Regions from separate parts of the Variovorax sp. AC103 genome, predicted to be linked through region 2. Evidence: riboswitches for the same ligand, from Rfam matches in the RefSeq annotation. Region 2 holds a riboswitch; the other holds the start of a gene.
The links. A riboswitch is a leader RNA that binds a small molecule or an ion and turns the genes downstream of it on or off. The one in region 2 is predicted to bind S-adenosylhomocysteine.
Positions count from the first base shown of each region.

Region 1: it holds a riboswitch for S-adenosylhomocysteine, as region 2 does, so the genes downstream of both, metH (methionine synthase) here and ahcY (adenosylhomocysteinase) in region 2, are expected to answer to the same signal.

Region 1 is NZ_CEEDFC010000003.1:390,555-398,180, reverse strand. Features, by position in the region: gene AC0IYU_RS06525 (formimidoylglutamate deiminase) at 1-483, shown strand, start outside; gene hutG (N-formylglutamate deformylase) at 492-1,325, shown strand; gene AC0IYU_RS06515 (homocysteine S-methyltransferase family protein) at 1,377-2,432, shown strand; gene AC0IYU_RS06510 (SH3 domain-containing protein) at 2,602-3,342, shown strand; gene AC0IYU_RS06505 (LysR family transcriptional regulator) at 3,355-4,278, opposite strand; gene AC0IYU_RS06500 (PACE efflux transporter) at 4,381-4,818, shown strand; S-adenosyl-L-homocysteine riboswitch at 4,988-5,063, shown strand; gene metH (methionine synthase) at 5,143-7,626, shown strand, end outside.
Region 2 is NZ_CEEDFC010000018.1:111,713-119,338, reverse strand. Features, by position in the region: gene AC0IYU_RS24205 (amino acid ABC transporter permease) at 1-136, shown strand, start outside; gene hydA (dihydropyrimidinase) at 157-1,611, shown strand; gene AC0IYU_RS24195 (GntR family transcriptional regulator) at 1,714-2,400, shown strand; gene AC0IYU_RS24190 (alpha/beta fold hydrolase) at 2,409-3,335, opposite strand; gene phaP (TIGR01841 family phasin) at 3,352-3,849, opposite strand; gene AC0IYU_RS24180 (hypothetical protein) at 4,015-4,656, opposite strand; S-adenosyl-L-homocysteine riboswitch at 4,775-4,843, shown strand; gene ahcY (adenosylhomocysteinase) at 4,918-6,357, shown strand; gene AC0IYU_RS24170 (TlyA family RNA methyltransferase) at 6,429-7,247, shown strand; gene metF (methylenetetrahydrofolate reductase [NAD(P)H]) at 7,258-7,626, shown strand, end outside.

The sequences.
Region 1 (7,626 bases), on a different contig from region 2:
GGCGACGGCATCTTCGACTTCGCCAAGTGGCGCGGCCACGGCGGCGCCTGGGGCGTGGGCTCGGACAGCCACGCCAGCGTGAACGCGGCGGAAGAGCTGCTGATGCTCGAGTACAGCCAGCGCCTGGCCCGGCGCCAGCGCAACGTGGGCGCGACGGCCGCCCAGCCGCATGTGGCGACCGCGTTCACGCTCGACGCGGTGCGGGGCGGCGCGCAGGCGTCGGGCCGCGCTGCACCGGGTTCAGCAGGTCTGGCCGTGGGCCAGCAGGCCGACTTCGTGGTGCTCGACGCATCGCACCTTGCGCTGCAAGGCCTGAGCGCGCCCGATATGCTCTCGGCCCACGTCTTCGCGAGCCACCGCACCTCGGCCATCGACACCGTCTGGGTGGCGGGCCGCACGCGCGTGTCGGCCGGCCGCCATGCGCTGCACGGCGAGGCCGCGGCGGCCTTCGTGGCCGCGCGCACCCAACTACTCAAGGATTGACCCCCACCATGGCCACCACGCCTTTCTCCACCACCGAGCCGCCGTTCCGCTTTCGCCAGGGCACGCGGCCGCTGCTCATCTCGATGCCGCACGTCGGCACCCACGTGCCGCCCGCGCTGGCCGCGCGCTTCACCGACGAGGCGCGCCACGTGCCCGACACCGACTGGCACCTCGAGCAGCTCTACGACTTCGCCGACGCGCTGGGCGCCTCGGTGCTCGTGGCCACGCACTCGCGCTACGTGGTCGACCTGAACCGTCCGCCCGACGGCGCCAGCCTGTACCCGGGCCAGAGCGTCACCGGCCTGTGCCCGGTCGACACCTTCGACGACACCCCGGTCTATGCGAACGCCGCCGACGTGCCGGGCGAGGAAGAAATTGCCCAGCGCCGCGATGCCATCTGGCAGCCCTATCACCGGCAGCTGCAGGCCGAGCTGGACCGCCTGAAGGCGGCGCACGGCACGATCGCGCTGTGGGACGCGCATTCCATCCGCTCGGTGCTGCCGCGCTTCTTCGAAGGCAAGCTGCCCGACCTGAACCTGGGCACCGGCAAGGGCACCAGCTGCGACCCGGCACTCGCGCAGACGCTGCTGGGCATCGCCGAGCGCGCCACCGGCTACACCGGCGTGCTCAACGGCCGCTTCACCGGCGGCTACATCACCCGCCAGTACGGCAACCCGGCGCAGAACGTTCATGCGGTGCAGCTGGAGATGACCCAGTCGAGCTACATGCAGGAAGCGCTGCCGTTCGACTACCTGCCGCAGGTGGCTGCGGGCGTGAAGCCGCATGTGCGGGCGATGCTGGAGGCGGTGCTGGCCTTCGTGGAAGCGCCCCCGAAGAAGTGACAAAGGGCTGACGGGCATAGGGGACGGCCTGCGGTTTCTACAATCGGGGGTATGAAGAAGCCCATCGTCTACACCCGCGGCCAGGCACTTGCCGGCATCCTTGAAAAGCGCATCGCCATCCTCGACGGCGCCATGGGCACGATGATCCAGCGCTTCAAGCTCACCGAGGAGCAGTACCGCGGCGAGCGCTTCAAGGACTTCGAGCGCGACGTGAAGGGCAACAACGAGCTGCTCTCGCTCACGCGCCCCGACGTGATCCGCGACATCCACGAGGCCTACCTGGCCGCCGGCGCCGACCTGATCGAGACCAACACCTTCGGCGCGACCACCATCGCGCAGGAGGACTACAAGATGGCGCACCTGGCGCGCGAGATGAACCTCGAGTCCGCCAAGCTCGCGCGCGCGGCCTGCGACAAGTTCAGCACCCCCGACAAGCCGCGCTTCGTGGCCGGCGCCCTCGGCCCCACGCCCAAGACGGCGAGCATCAGCCCCGACGTGAACGATCCCGGCGCGCGCAATGTCGATTTCGAATCGCTGCGCGCGGCCTACTACGAGCAGACCGAAGCGCTGGTCGAAGGCGGCGCCGACGTGATCCTGGTCGAGACCATCTTCGACACGCTCAACGCCAAGGCCGCGCTGTTCGCGGTGGACGAGTATTTCGACAACAGCGGGCAGCGCCTGCCGCTGATCATCAGCGGCACCGTGACCGACGCCTCGGGCCGCATCCTGAGCGGGCAGACCGTCACCGCCTTCTGGCACAGCGTGCGCCATTCGCAGCCGCTGGCCATCGGCCTGAACTGTGCGCTTGGCGCGGCGCTGATGCGCCCGTACATCCAGGAACTGGCGCGCGTGGCGGGCGACACCTTCATCAGCTGCTATCCGAACGCGGGCCTGCCCAACCCCATGAGCGACACCGGCTTCGACGAGACGCCCGACGTCACCTCGCGCCTGCTGCACGAGTTCGCGGCCGCGGGGCTGGTGAACATCGTGGGCGGCTGCTGCGGCACCACGCCGGACCACATCGCGGCGATCGGCAAGGCCGTGGCGCCGGTGTCGGGCCGCGCGCTGGGCAGCAAAAGCGCCGGCTTCTACCGCGAAGCCGCCTGAATTTGGCTCGCCCCCAGGCTTCGCACACTTCGTGTCGCTTCTCCTTCCCCCTGCCGGGGGCAACACCTGAGGCCCGGCGAAGCCGGTTCCTCGGTGTTTCGCGAATAAGAGTTTGGGGCTGATTGACGGGTTTTCGTGGTGCGCCTAGGCTGGGCGCAAGGAGCATTTCATGAACCCGAACACCTGTCGCTGGATCGGCATCGGCGCGCTGGCCGTGGTCCTTCCCTTCGCGGCTCAGGCGCAGCAGGCCTTCACACGCGGCGCCGTCAACCTGCGCGCCGGCCCGTCGGGCGACTATCCGATGGTGGCGCGGCTCGCGCCGGGCCAGCCGCTCGAGGTGGTCGGCTGCACCAATGGCTACGGCTGGTGCGACGTGGTGCTGCCCGACGGCGGGCGCGGCTGGGTCTGGTCGCGCAACCTCGACTACGGCTACCAAGACCAACGCGTGCCGCTGGCCACCTACGGCGCGGTGATCGGGGTGCCGATCGTCGGCTTCGCGATCGGCAGCTACTGGGCAAACTACTACCGCGACCGGCCCTGGTACGGCGACCGGCGCTGGTGGGGAAATCGGCCACCGCCGCCGGTGGCGGGCTGGCGTCCGCCGCCGCCGGTCAGGCCGGGGTGGCAGCCGCATCCGTGGCAGCCCGGGCCGGGGTTCCGGCCACCAGGCCCGGGCTTTCGCCCGCCGCCAGCGCCGGGGTTTCGTCCCCCGCCGGCGCCGGGGTTTCGCCCGCCGGCCGACCCCGGGTTCAGGCTGCCCCGGCCGCAGCCGGGCTTTCGCCCCGGACCGCCGCCGGGCAGGCCGCACCCGGGTGGCGGCGGTGGGCGCCCGCACGGTGGCGGGCCGGGAGGCGGCGGCCACGGTGGCGGCGGGCACGGCGGGGGCCATGGCGGCGGCCACGGCCGGTGACGCACCCGGGCGCTAGAGCCCGCCGGTCTTCACGCCGCACTCCCCCGCCGCCTGGCGGTTGCGCGCAATCAGCGCCACGAAGCGCTGCGCGCCCAGCCCGAGCGGCCGCTCTCGCGACCAGACCACGTCGACCCACAGGTCCAGCCCGTTGCTGAGGTTCTCGAACGGAATCTCGATCAGCGCGCCGGCCGCCACGTGCGGCTTGGCGAAATTGCGCTGCAGCCAGCCCCAGCCCAGCCCGGCGGTAATGAGGCTCAGCGCGGCCAGCGCGTTGTCGGTGCGCCAGACGTGGCGCGCGAACACGAACCTCGGGTCGCTGGTGGTCAGGTCGCGCCCGGCCACGACGATCTGCCGGGTGTTCGTCAGGTGGTCCTCGCGCAGCCGGCCGCCGTTGGTGGCGAGCACGGGGTGGTCGGGCGCAATGACCGCCACCATCAGGTCGCTGCCCACCTCCTGAAAGCCTTCGCGGCCGTCGAGGCTGGGGCGCTCGAACACCAGGGCCAGCTGCGCGCGGCCGCTGTGCAGCAGTGCCAGCGCATCGGCCTGCGGCGCGGCCAGCACCTCGACCTGCAGCAGCGGGTGCTCGCGTGCCAGCTCGGCCAGCGGGCCGCTCCAGGGGGCGGCCAGCAGCTCGGGCGCGATGGCCAGCGTGAGCCGGTCTTCCAGCCCCTGCGTGAGCGCCAGCGCCTGGACCTGCAGTTGCCGCAATTGGGAGGCCAGCAGCCGCGCCTGGGGCTCCAGGGAGCGTGCGGCGGGCGTGGGCTGGGGCTCGCGGCCGCTGCGGTCGAACAGCGGCAGGTCGAGCTCCGCCTCCAGGTTGGCGATGGCCATGCTCACGGCCGACGGCACCTTGCGCAGCGCCCGCGCCGCCGCCGAGAAGGAGCCGTGGTCGATCACGGCCAGAAAGACCTCTACGTTGTCACTGGAGAAAGCCATTGGCGCTCGACCTATCAATAAACCTGAAACAAGTTAACTTTTTATATCAGCGAATGACACATAAAGTCCAGTCATCGCAGTCACCAACCAAGAGAAGAAGTCATGCAGGGCATTCAACGTCGCATCGTCTACATCAGCCTTTATGAGGGCATCGCCATCGTCGCGGCCAGCGCGGGGCTGGCCTTGATGACGGACGCCGGGCTCGGCCATTCGGGCATGCTGGCGGTAGGCGCCTCGGTCATCGCGGTGATCTGGAACCTGGTCTTCAACGCGCTGTTCGAGCGCTGGGAATCGCGCCAGGCCGTGCGCGGGCGCAGCGTGCGCCGCCGCATCGCCCATGCCATCGGCTTCGAGGGCGGGCTGATCGCCTTCCTGGTGCCGATGTTCGCCTGGGGCCTGGGCGTGTCGCTCTGGCAGGCGCTGGTGATGGACCTGGGCCTGGTGGTGTTCTTCCTGGTCTACACCTTCGTCTTCAACTGGGCCTTCGACCGGGTGTTCGGCCTGCCGGCGTCCGCAATGGGCGAGCCACAACCGGCATAAGCCGGCGCTTACTTAGTCGCCATGCGGGCCGGCCTTCGCGGCCGGCAGCGCGCATGGCCAAGGCACTGCTCGGCCGCGGGCGCCCGGTGTCGTTGAACGAGTTGGACGCGGGCGAAGCCGGGAACTGGGGTTTTCCCCGGCCCCATTCGAATCGCCCTAAAATGCGGCCCTTCCCAAGGAGCGTTGCAGCGGTGGGCCTCACAGGCCGGCCGTCAGGCTTGGGGCGACAACGACGCTCGCCTGTTCGACTCTTCCGCAGGTGAGGCCATGTCCCAGATTTCCGCTCCAGCTACCCCCGATTCCGCGCCCCTGGCGCCCCCGCCCATGAAGCTGTCCGGCCTCGAACCGGTCGCCATCGGCGAGGGCACGCTGTTCGTCAACATCGGCGAGCGCACCAACGTCACCGGCTCCAAGGCCTTCGCGCGGATGATCCTGAACGGCCAGTTCGAAGAGGCCCTGGCCGTCGCGCGCCAGCAGGTCGAGAACGGCGCCCAGGTGATCGACATCAACATGGACGAGGCCATGCTCGACAGCAAGGCCGCCATGGTCCGCTTCCTGAACCTGATTGCCAGCGAGCCCGACATCGCGCGTGTGCCGGTGATGGTCGACAGCTCGAAGTGGGACGTCATCGAGGCCGGCCTGCGCTGCATCCAGGGCAAGGGCATCGTCAACTCCATCTCCATGAAGGAGGGGGTCGACAAGTTCAAGCACGAGGCCAAGCTGGTGCGCCGCTACGGCGCCGCCGCGGTTGTCATGGCGTTCGACGAGAAGGGCCAGGCCGACACCTACGCGCGCAAGGTCGAGATCTGCGAGCGGGCCTACCGCATCCTGGTCGACGAGGTGGGCTTCCCGCCGGAAGACATCATCTTCGACCCCAACATCTTCGCCATTGCCACCGGCATCGAGGAGCACGACAACTACGCGGTCGACTTCATCAACGCGGTGCGCTGGATCAAGCAGAACCTGCCGGGCGCCAAGGTGTCGGGCGGCGTGAGCAACGTGAGCTTCAGCTTTCGCGGCAACGACCCGATGCGCGAGGCCATCCACACCGTGTTTTTGTACCACGCCATCCAGGCGGGCATGGACATGGGCATCGTCAACGCGGGCATGGTGGGCGTGTACGACGACCTGGAGCCCACGCTGCGCGAGCGCGTGGAAGACGTGGTGCTCAACCGCCGCCCTGACGCCGGCGAACGCCTCGTCGAAGTGGCCGAAACCGCCAAGAGCGGCGCCAAGGACGAAAGCAAGCGCCTCGAATGGCGCGGCACGCCCGACAACCCGGTGCACGTCAACCAGCGGCTGTCGCACGCGATGGTGCACGGCATCACCGACTTCATCGTCGAAGACACCGAAGAGGCCTACCAGCAGATCCTGGCCAAGGGCGGCCGTCCGCTGCACGTGATCGAAGGGCCGCTCATGGACGGCATGAACATCGTGGGCGACCTGTTCGGCGCCGGCAAGATGTTCCTGCCGCAGGTGGTGAAGTCGGCGCGCGTCATGAAGTCGGCCGTGGCCCACCTGCTCCCCTACATCGAGGAAGAAAAGCTGCGTGACGAGGCGGCGGGCCGCGACGTGCGCACCAAGGGCAAGATCATCATCGCCACCGTCAAGGGCGACGTTCACGACATCGGCAAGAACATCGTCACCGTCGTGCTCCAGTGCAACAACTTCGAAGTGGTGAACATGGGCGTGATGGTCCCGTGCCACGAGATCCTGGCGCGCGCCAAGGTCGAGGGCGCGGACATCGTGGGCCTGTCGGGCCTGATCACGCCGAGCCTGGAAGAGATGCAGTTCGTGGCCGGCGAGATGCAGCGCGACGACCATTTCCGCATCAGGAAGATTCCGCTCATGATCGGCGGCGCCACCACCAGCCGCGTGCACACGGCCGTGAAGATCGCGCCGCACTACGAGGGCCCCGTGGTCTACGTGCCCGACGCCTCGCGCAGCGTGAGCGTGGCGCAGAGCCTGCTGTCCGACCAGGCCGCGGCCTACATCGACGAGATCAACGCCGACTACGACAAGGTGCGCACCCAGCACGCCAACAAGAAGCAGGTGCCGCTGTGGCCGCTGGCCAAGGTGCGCGCCAACAAGACGCCCATCGACTGGTCGAACTACACGCCCCCCGTGCCCAAGTTCATCGGCCGGCGCGTGTTCAAGAACTACGACCTGACCGAGCTCGCCAAGTACATCGACTGGGGCCCGTTCTTCCAGACCTGGGACCTGGCCGGCCCGTTCCCCGCCATCCTGAAGGACGAAGTCGTCGGCACCGAGGCCGTGCGCGTGTATGCCGACGGCCAGCGCATGCTCAAGCGCCTGATCGAAGGCCGCTGGCTCAGCGCGGCCGGCATCGTCGGCTTCTGGCCCGCCAACACGGTGAACGACGACGACATCGAGCTCTACACGGACGAGACGCGCAGCGAGGTGGCGCTCACCTGGTACGGCATGCGCCAGCAGACCGAGAAGCAGGTCATCGACGGCGTGATGCGCCCGAACCGCTGCCTGGCCGACTTCGTCGCGCCCAAGGCCAGCGGCCTGAAGGACTACGTGGGCATGTTCGCCGTCACCGCCGGCCTGGGCGTCGAGAAGAAGGAGAAGTACTTCATCGACGACCTGGACGACTACTCGGCCATCATGCTCAAGGCCCTGGCCGACCGCCTGGCCGAGGCTTTCGCCGAGTCGCTGCACCACCGCGCGCGCACCGACCTGTGGGGCTATGCGGCCGACGAGGGCCTGAGCAACGACGAGATGATTGCGGAGAAGTACCGCGGCATCCGCCCCGCGCCGGGCTATCCGGCCTGCCCCGACCAC
Region 2 (7,626 bases):
CGCCGCCATCTATTACCTGCTGATGACCACGGCCTGGGACTTCATCCAGCGGCGCATCGAGCGCCACTACGGCCGCGCCTACGGCAATGCGGGCGCGCCGGTCGTGCCTGCCGACCCCGCGCTCGAGCAGCGCTGACGCACCCTCCCGAGAGTCCCATGAGCACCTACGACCTGATCCTGCGCAACGCCGACATCGCCACCGCGGGCGACCGCTACACCGCCGACATCGGCGTGCGCGACGGGCGCATCTGCGCCATCGCGCAAGACCTTGGCGCGAGCGCCGCCCGCGAAATCGACGCGGCCGGCCGGCTCGTCACGCCGGGCGGCGTGGACGGCCACTGCCACTTCGACCAGCCGACGGGCGACGGCTCGCGCTTCGCGGACGACTTTCTCTCCGGCACGCGTTCGGCGGCCTGCGGCGGCACCACCACCGTGCTGCCGTTCGCCGCGCAGCAGAAGGGCCACAGCATCCAGGAGGCGGTGGACGACTACCACCGCCGCGCCGAGGGCAAGGCGGTGATCGACTACGCCTTCCACCTGATCGTGGCCGACGCCACGCGCGACGTGACGCAGCGCGAGCTGCCCGCATTGATCGAGAAGGGCTACACCTCCTTCAAGATCTACATGACCTACGACGATCTCAAGCTGGACGACCGCCAGATCATCGAGGTCCTGGCCACCGCGCGCCGGCACGGCGCCATGACCATGATCCACGCCGAGAACAGCGACTGCATCGCCTGGCTCACCGAGCAGTTGCTCGACGCGGGGCTCACGGCGCCGCGCTACCACAGCAGTTCGCGCCCGATGGCGGTGGAGCGCGAGGCCACGCACCGGGCCATCGCGCTGGCCGAACTGGTCGACACGCCGATCCTGATCGTCCACGTCTCGGGCCGCGAGGCGATCGAGCAGATCCACTGGGCGCGCGGACGCGGCCTGCCGATCCATGCGGAGACCTGCCCGCAGTACCTGTTCCTGAGCGCCGAGGACCTGGGCATCGACCCCGACGATCCGATGCACGGCGCGCGCTGCATCTGCAGCCCGCCGCCGCGCGACAAGGCCAACCAGCAGTTCATCTGGAACGGGCTGTCGAGCGGGCTGTTCACCATCTTCTCGTCCGACCATGCGCCGTTCAACATGGGCGGCACCGACGGCAAGCGCGTGGCCGGCGACGACGCGTCCTTCGACCGCATTCCGAACGGCATTCCCGGCGTGGAAACGCGCTTGCCGCTGCTGATGAGCGAGGGCGTGCTCAAGGGGCGCATCGACATCCACCGCTTCGTCGAGCTCACGTCCACCAACCCGGCGCGGCTGTACGGGCTGTACCCGCGCAAGGGCACCATCGCCGTAGGCAGCGACGCCGACTTCGTGGTCTGGGACGTGTTCGCCCCGGGCCAGGAAAAGCTGCTCACCAACAGCATGCTGCACCATGCCGTCGACTACACGCCCTACGAAGGCATGGCGCTGCGCGCGTGGCCGGGCGTGACCGTGTCTCGCGGCCGCGTGGTGTGGCAGGACGGCGCATTCCTGGCCGAGCCCGGCTCGGGCCAGTTCCTGCCTTGCCTTCGGCCGCGCGCGCCGAACGACGGCAATCCGCTGGACAAATGGCTCTGAGCCTGCAGGGCAGCGCCGCGAGGCGGCCCTGATAAGCTCTGCCGCCCCTGTGGCCCCTTGGCTTTTCTCGCAGCCTTCCTTGCGGCCTTCCCCCTTTTTCGCATGCCCAGCCTTCCCAGCCCCACGCAGCCCGCCACCATCACGATCGCTCCCCTGGAGGTGCGCTCCGCCAGCCTGGCCGAGCAGGCCTACGAGCGGCTGCGCACGCTGATCCTCGACCGCCAGATCTCGGCCGGCAGTCCGCTGCAGGAGGCGCGGCTGGCGGAAGACCTGCGCATCTCGCGCACGCCGATGCGCGAGGCGCTGGTGCGGCTGGCGGGCGAGGGCCTGCTGGTGCGGCGCGACGCGCGTTCCTACGCCGTGCGCGCGCTCGGAACCAAGGAGTACTTCGACTGCATGCGTGCGCGCGAGGTGATCGAATGCGAGGGCATCGCGCTGGCCGTCGGAAAAATCACCGACGCCGAAATCGACACGCTCGAAACCGACATCCAGGCGCTCGATGCCGGCGAGCACACCGAGACCGAGCACTGGCACTTCGACGACCGTTTCCACCTGCTGATCGCCACGGCCAGCGGCAACGTGGTGTTTCCGCGGCTGGTGGAAGAGTTGCGTGTCAATGCGCGGCTGTTCCGCCTGCACAGCCCGTTGCACAGGCAGCCGGAGAACCACGACGAGCACGGCGAGATCGTTCGCGCGTTGCGCGCACGGGACGCCGAGCGCGCCCGCACCGCCATGCGCGAGCACCTGCGAAGCCTGCAGGAAGACGTGAGGCGCGCCCTGACCGAGTGACGGGTGCCTCAGGCGTCCAGGTGCCGCGCCGTGTGCGCGGCAATGGCGTCGACGATCTGCGGCCACATCGGAATCGGCAGCGCATGGCCCATGCCCGCGATGCGCAGCAGCTTGGCGCCGGGAATCGCATCGGCCACGTCGACGCCGCAGGCCACCGGCACCAATGGATCGGCCTCGCCGTGGATCACCAGCGTGGGCACCTGCACGTCGTGCAGCGCGGGCTTGCGGTTGCCCGAGGCCAGGATGGCTGCGAACTGGCGCGCCACGCCGGGCGGGTTGAGTCCGCGCAGGAACACGAGCTGGGCCCGCTCGGTGTCGCGCGCCTCGTCGAGCGGAAAGTCCGCTGTACCGCGCAGCACGCGCCACACGTTGGCGTAGTGCGGCAGGTAGGCCTCGAAGGTGGTCGGCGAAGGCGCGAACAGCACCGCCATCGCCTCGGGCGTGGGCGGCGGCAGGGCCGGGTTGCCGGTGCTCGACATGATGCTGGTGAACGACAGCATCCGGTGCGCATGGTGAATGCACAGCTCCTGCCCGATGGCGCCGCCCATGGAGGCGCCCACGACGTGGGCGCGCGCGATGCCCAGCGCGTCGAGCAGCCCGACGCAGTCGCCGGCCATGTCGCGCAGGGTGTAGGGCACCTGCAGCGGCCGGCCGGCCATGGCCTGGTGCATCAGCAGCTGGATGTCGGGCACGCCGAGCTCGGTCAGGTAGCTCGAGTGGCCGATGTCGCGGTTGTCGAAGCGGATCACGCGATGGCGGCCGGCTTCGGCGAGCCGCGCGCAAAACGCGTCGTCCCAGGCGACCATCTGGGCGCCGAGGCCCATGACCAGCAGCAGCGGCGTGGCGGCCGGGTCGCCGAAGCTGTCCCAGGCGAGTTCGATGCCGTTGACGCGCGTGCGCCGCTCGACCGGTGGCGGGGCTGCTGCTGGGGGCATGGCGGCGGGTTCCGGCTTACTTGCGCTGCAGCAGCTTGGTCACTTCGTCCACGTTGGACTGGATGCGCTGGCGCACCACGTCGAACGCATCGGCCTGCGACTTGGCCGCGAGGTTGGCGAGTTCCTTGATGTCGTCGATGGCGCGCTGGAACGACTGGCGGCCGAGTTCGTCGAGCTTGGCGAGGTTTTCCTTCGGGTCCTTGCCCGGCATGCCCTTGGCGGCGCTCTGCCATTCGGTGATGGCGTGCTTGATCATCTCGGTCTGCCGCTGCACCACGGTCTGCAGGCCCTGGTAGGACTTTTCGTTGGCTTCCATGACCGCCTGCAGGTCCTTGCGGCCGCTGTCCAGCAGCTTGCCGGCGCCGCCGGTCAGGTTGAGGTTCTGCAGCCGGTCGGCCATGCCCTTCAGCGGATTGAGCATGTCCGCGGCGTTCGGCATCGCCTGCTTCGCGCCGGCGGTGCTCTCGCTGCTAGAGGGGGTCTTCTTGGCGGCGGCTTTCTTGGCAGTGGCCATGGTGCGCAATCTCCTGTGTCGGGTGAACGGATGGGTGGCTGGAACCTGCCTTGCGGCCGGAGTCCCACGCCACGATACGCCGCACAGGGCCGCCCGCGCCTGTCGCCCGGACAAAAAATCCTGCGGGGTTTCCCTCGGATGCGGGGCGACCGCCCCGCGTGCCGTTTACATCGGTGGCGCGAAGCCGTCGCGCCCGGCCGTGACGCGCAGCGCCGTGGGCGTGCCGTTCTTTTCCTGCGCATTCACCATCACCTTGGCGCCGGGCACGAGCAGTGCGTCGGTGCCGGGGCGGAAGGTGACCACCGGAGCGTCGGGCGGCACGATGACGGTCTTCTCGCCGCCCTTGTAGGTCAGGCGCATCTGCTGCCCGCCGCGCACCGACTTCGGCGCCGCGGCCAGGTCGGCGACGGTGGCGTTGGTCATCGTGCTGTCGGGCATCAGGTCCCAAGGCCTGTGGCCTTCACCCGTGCCGCGCGCGGCCTCGGGGAACACCACCACTTCGATCGCCTTCTGGGTGCCGTCGGGCTGCGGCATGGCGGCGGTGCCGATGAAGCTGCCGCGCTTGATGTCGGACAGCTTGATGCGGTAGACCTCCGACACCGGCATGTCGGCCGGGCGTGCGAGGCTGACGACCTCGCCGCCGCGGTCCTGAACGACGAGGGTCTTGGCGTCTACGCGCACGATGGTGCCGCGGATGCGCACCGGGTCGGCGTTCTGCGCGGCGGCAAGGACCGGGACGCTGGCCGTGGCGACGAGTGCGGCTGCGGCAAGCAGGGCCGAGGGGATTCTGGAGTGCGTGAGCGACATGGGCGGGGGCTTCCGTGGTTGGGTGCGAACCAATGTACGCCTGTGCGGCAGAACGCGCTTTCCGTGATGTGGGATACCCGAGCGATTGGCGGGCCCGGGCGCCGCGTCTACAATCCGCCGTTCCGAGGAGCGTTGCAGCGCCGTCAGGCGTGAGGCTCGGACCACATCGCAACCACGCTCATCCGCTGTTCTCGCGGTGAGTCCTTTTTCCGTCAGACCCCCGAACGCAGTGGCATCTTTCAAACCAGTTTTGGAGTTCTCATGAGCGCTGTTCTCAAGCCCACCCCCGTGTCCACCGCCGACCAGGCGATTGCCGACCTGTCCCTCGCCGCCTGGGGCCGCAAGGAAATCCGCATCGCGGAAACCGAAATGCCCGGCCTGATGGCCATCCGTGAAGAGTTCTCCAAGGCGCAGCCGCTCAAGGGCGCGCGCATCACGGGTTCGATCCACATGACCATCCAGACGGCCGTGCTGATCGAGACGCTGCAAGCCCTGGGCGCCGAAGTGCGCTGGGCCTCGTGCAACATCTTCTCGACGCAGGACCACGCCGCCGCCGCCATCGCCGCCGCCGGCACGCCGGTGTTCGCCATCAAGGGCGAGTCGCTCAAGGACTACTGGGACTACACCCACGCCATCTTCGACTTCGGCCCCAAGGGTTCGAAGGGCGAAGGCCCGAACATGATCCTGGACGACGGCGGCGACGCCACGCTGCTGATGCACCTGGGCCAGCGCGCCGAGAAGGACCTGGGCGTGCTCGCCAACCCGACCAGCGAAGAAGAACGCATCCTCTACGCCGCCATCAAGGCCAAGCTGGCCGTGGACGGCACCTGGTACACCCGCAAGGCCGCCGAGATCATCGGCGTGACCGAGGAAACGACCACCGGCGTGCACCGCCTGAACGAGATGTCCGCCAAGGGCACGCTGCAGTTCCGCGCCATCAACGTGAACGACTCGGTCACCAAGAGCAAGTTCGACAACCTGTACGGCTGCCGCGAATCGCTGGTGGACGGCATCAAGCGCGCGACCGACGTGATGATCGCCGGCAAGGTGGCCTGCGTGGCCGGCTACGGCGACGTGGGCAAGGGCTCGGCCCAGGCACTGCGCGCACTGAGCGCCCAGGTGTGGGTGACCGAGATCGACCCGATCAACGCCCTGCAGGCCGCCATGGAAGGCTACAAGGTCGTGACCATGGAGTACGCCGCCGACAAGGCCGACATCTTCGTGACCACCACCGGCAACAAGGACGTCATCACGCACGACACCATGGCCGCCATGAAGGACCAGGCCATCGTCTGCAACATCGGCCACTTCGACAACGAGATCGACGTCGCGTCGATCGAGAAGTACGAGTGGGAAGAAATCAAGCCGCAGGTCGACCACATCACCTTCCCGGACGGCAAGAAGATCATCCTGCTGGCCAAGGGCCGCCTGGTGAACCTGGGCTGCGGCACGGGCCACCCGAGCTTCGTGATGTCGTCGTCGTTCGCCAACCAGACCATCGCCCAGATCGAGCTGTTCACCAAGCCCGACGCCTATGAAGCCGGCAAGGTCTACGTGCTGCCCAAGCACCTCGACGAAAAGGTGGCGCGCCTGCACCTGAAGAAGGTCGGCGCCATGCTGACCGAGCTGACCGACTCGCAGGCCGCCTACATCGGCGTGAGCAAGAACGGCCCGTACAAGCCCGACACGTACCGTTATTGATAGCGCAATGAAAAACCTCCGTGCTTCGCACTGCGGTGCGAGCTTGCTTGGGGCGGCCCGGCGCTTCGCTCATGCGCGCTGATCAACTGTTGGTGGAGCGCGGCATGGCCGCGTCGCGTTCGCAGGCCGTGCGGCTCATTGCCGGCGGCATGCGCTGGCGCGACGCGGGCACGAGCGACGCGTGGCGCCCGGTCGTCAAGAACAAGGACGAAGTGCCCGAATCGGCCGAGCTCGAGCTCGCCGATGCGGCCGAGGCCCGGTATGTGTCGCGCGGCGGGCTCAAGCTCGAAGGCGCGCTCGCGGTGAGCGGCGTCGACCCGGCCGGCAAGCTGTGCCTCGACGTGGGCCAGTCGACCGGCGGCTTCACCGATTGCCTGCTGCAGCGCGGCGCTGCGAAGGTGGTCGGCGTCGACGTCGGCCACGGGCAGCTGCATGCGAAGTTGCGCGAGGACGCGCGCGTGGTGGCCATCGAGGGTGTCAATGCGCGTGCGCTGTCGGCGGACGACCTGCATGAAGACGGTGACGAGGACGCAGAGCCCGAGGCGTCCGAGCAGCCCGCCGATCCGCGTTTTGACCTGATCGTCGGCGACCTGTCGTTCATTTCGCTCACGCTGGTGCTGCCTGCCGTGGTCGAGTTCCTGGCCGACGACGGCCAGTTGCTGATGCTGGTCAAGCCGCAGTTCGAACTGCAGCCCGGCCAGGTCGGCAAGGGCGGCATCGTGCGCGACGAATCGATGTATCCGGTGGTCGAGAAACGCCTGCACGACGCCTGCGAGGCACTCGATCTGCGTGTGCTGCGCTGGTTCGACAGCCCGATCGCCGGGGGCGACGGCAACCGCGAGTTTTTCATTCATGCCGTGCGCGCTGCCAAGGCGAGCGACGGTTCCTAAGGAGACGCAGGTGCGCCTTCCGCTGAGTTTCGAATTCTTCCCGACCAAGACGCCCGAAGGCGCGGTCAAGCTGCGCGCCGCGCGCCAGCAGCTGTATGTGCGCAAGCCGCAGTTCTGCTCGGTCACCTACGGCGCGGGCGGCTCCACGCACCACGGCACCTTCGGTGCGGTGCAGGAGATCCTGTCCGAAGGCGTGGACGCCGCGAGCCACTTCTCGTGCATCGGCGCCACGCGCGCCACGGTGCGCGAGCAGCTCGGCGAGCTCAAGGCCATGGGCGTGAAGCGCCTGGTGGCGCTGCGCGGCGACCTGCCCAGCGGCTATGGCATTGGCGGCGAATTCCAGTACGCGAGCGACCTCGTGGCCTTCATCCGCGAGGAA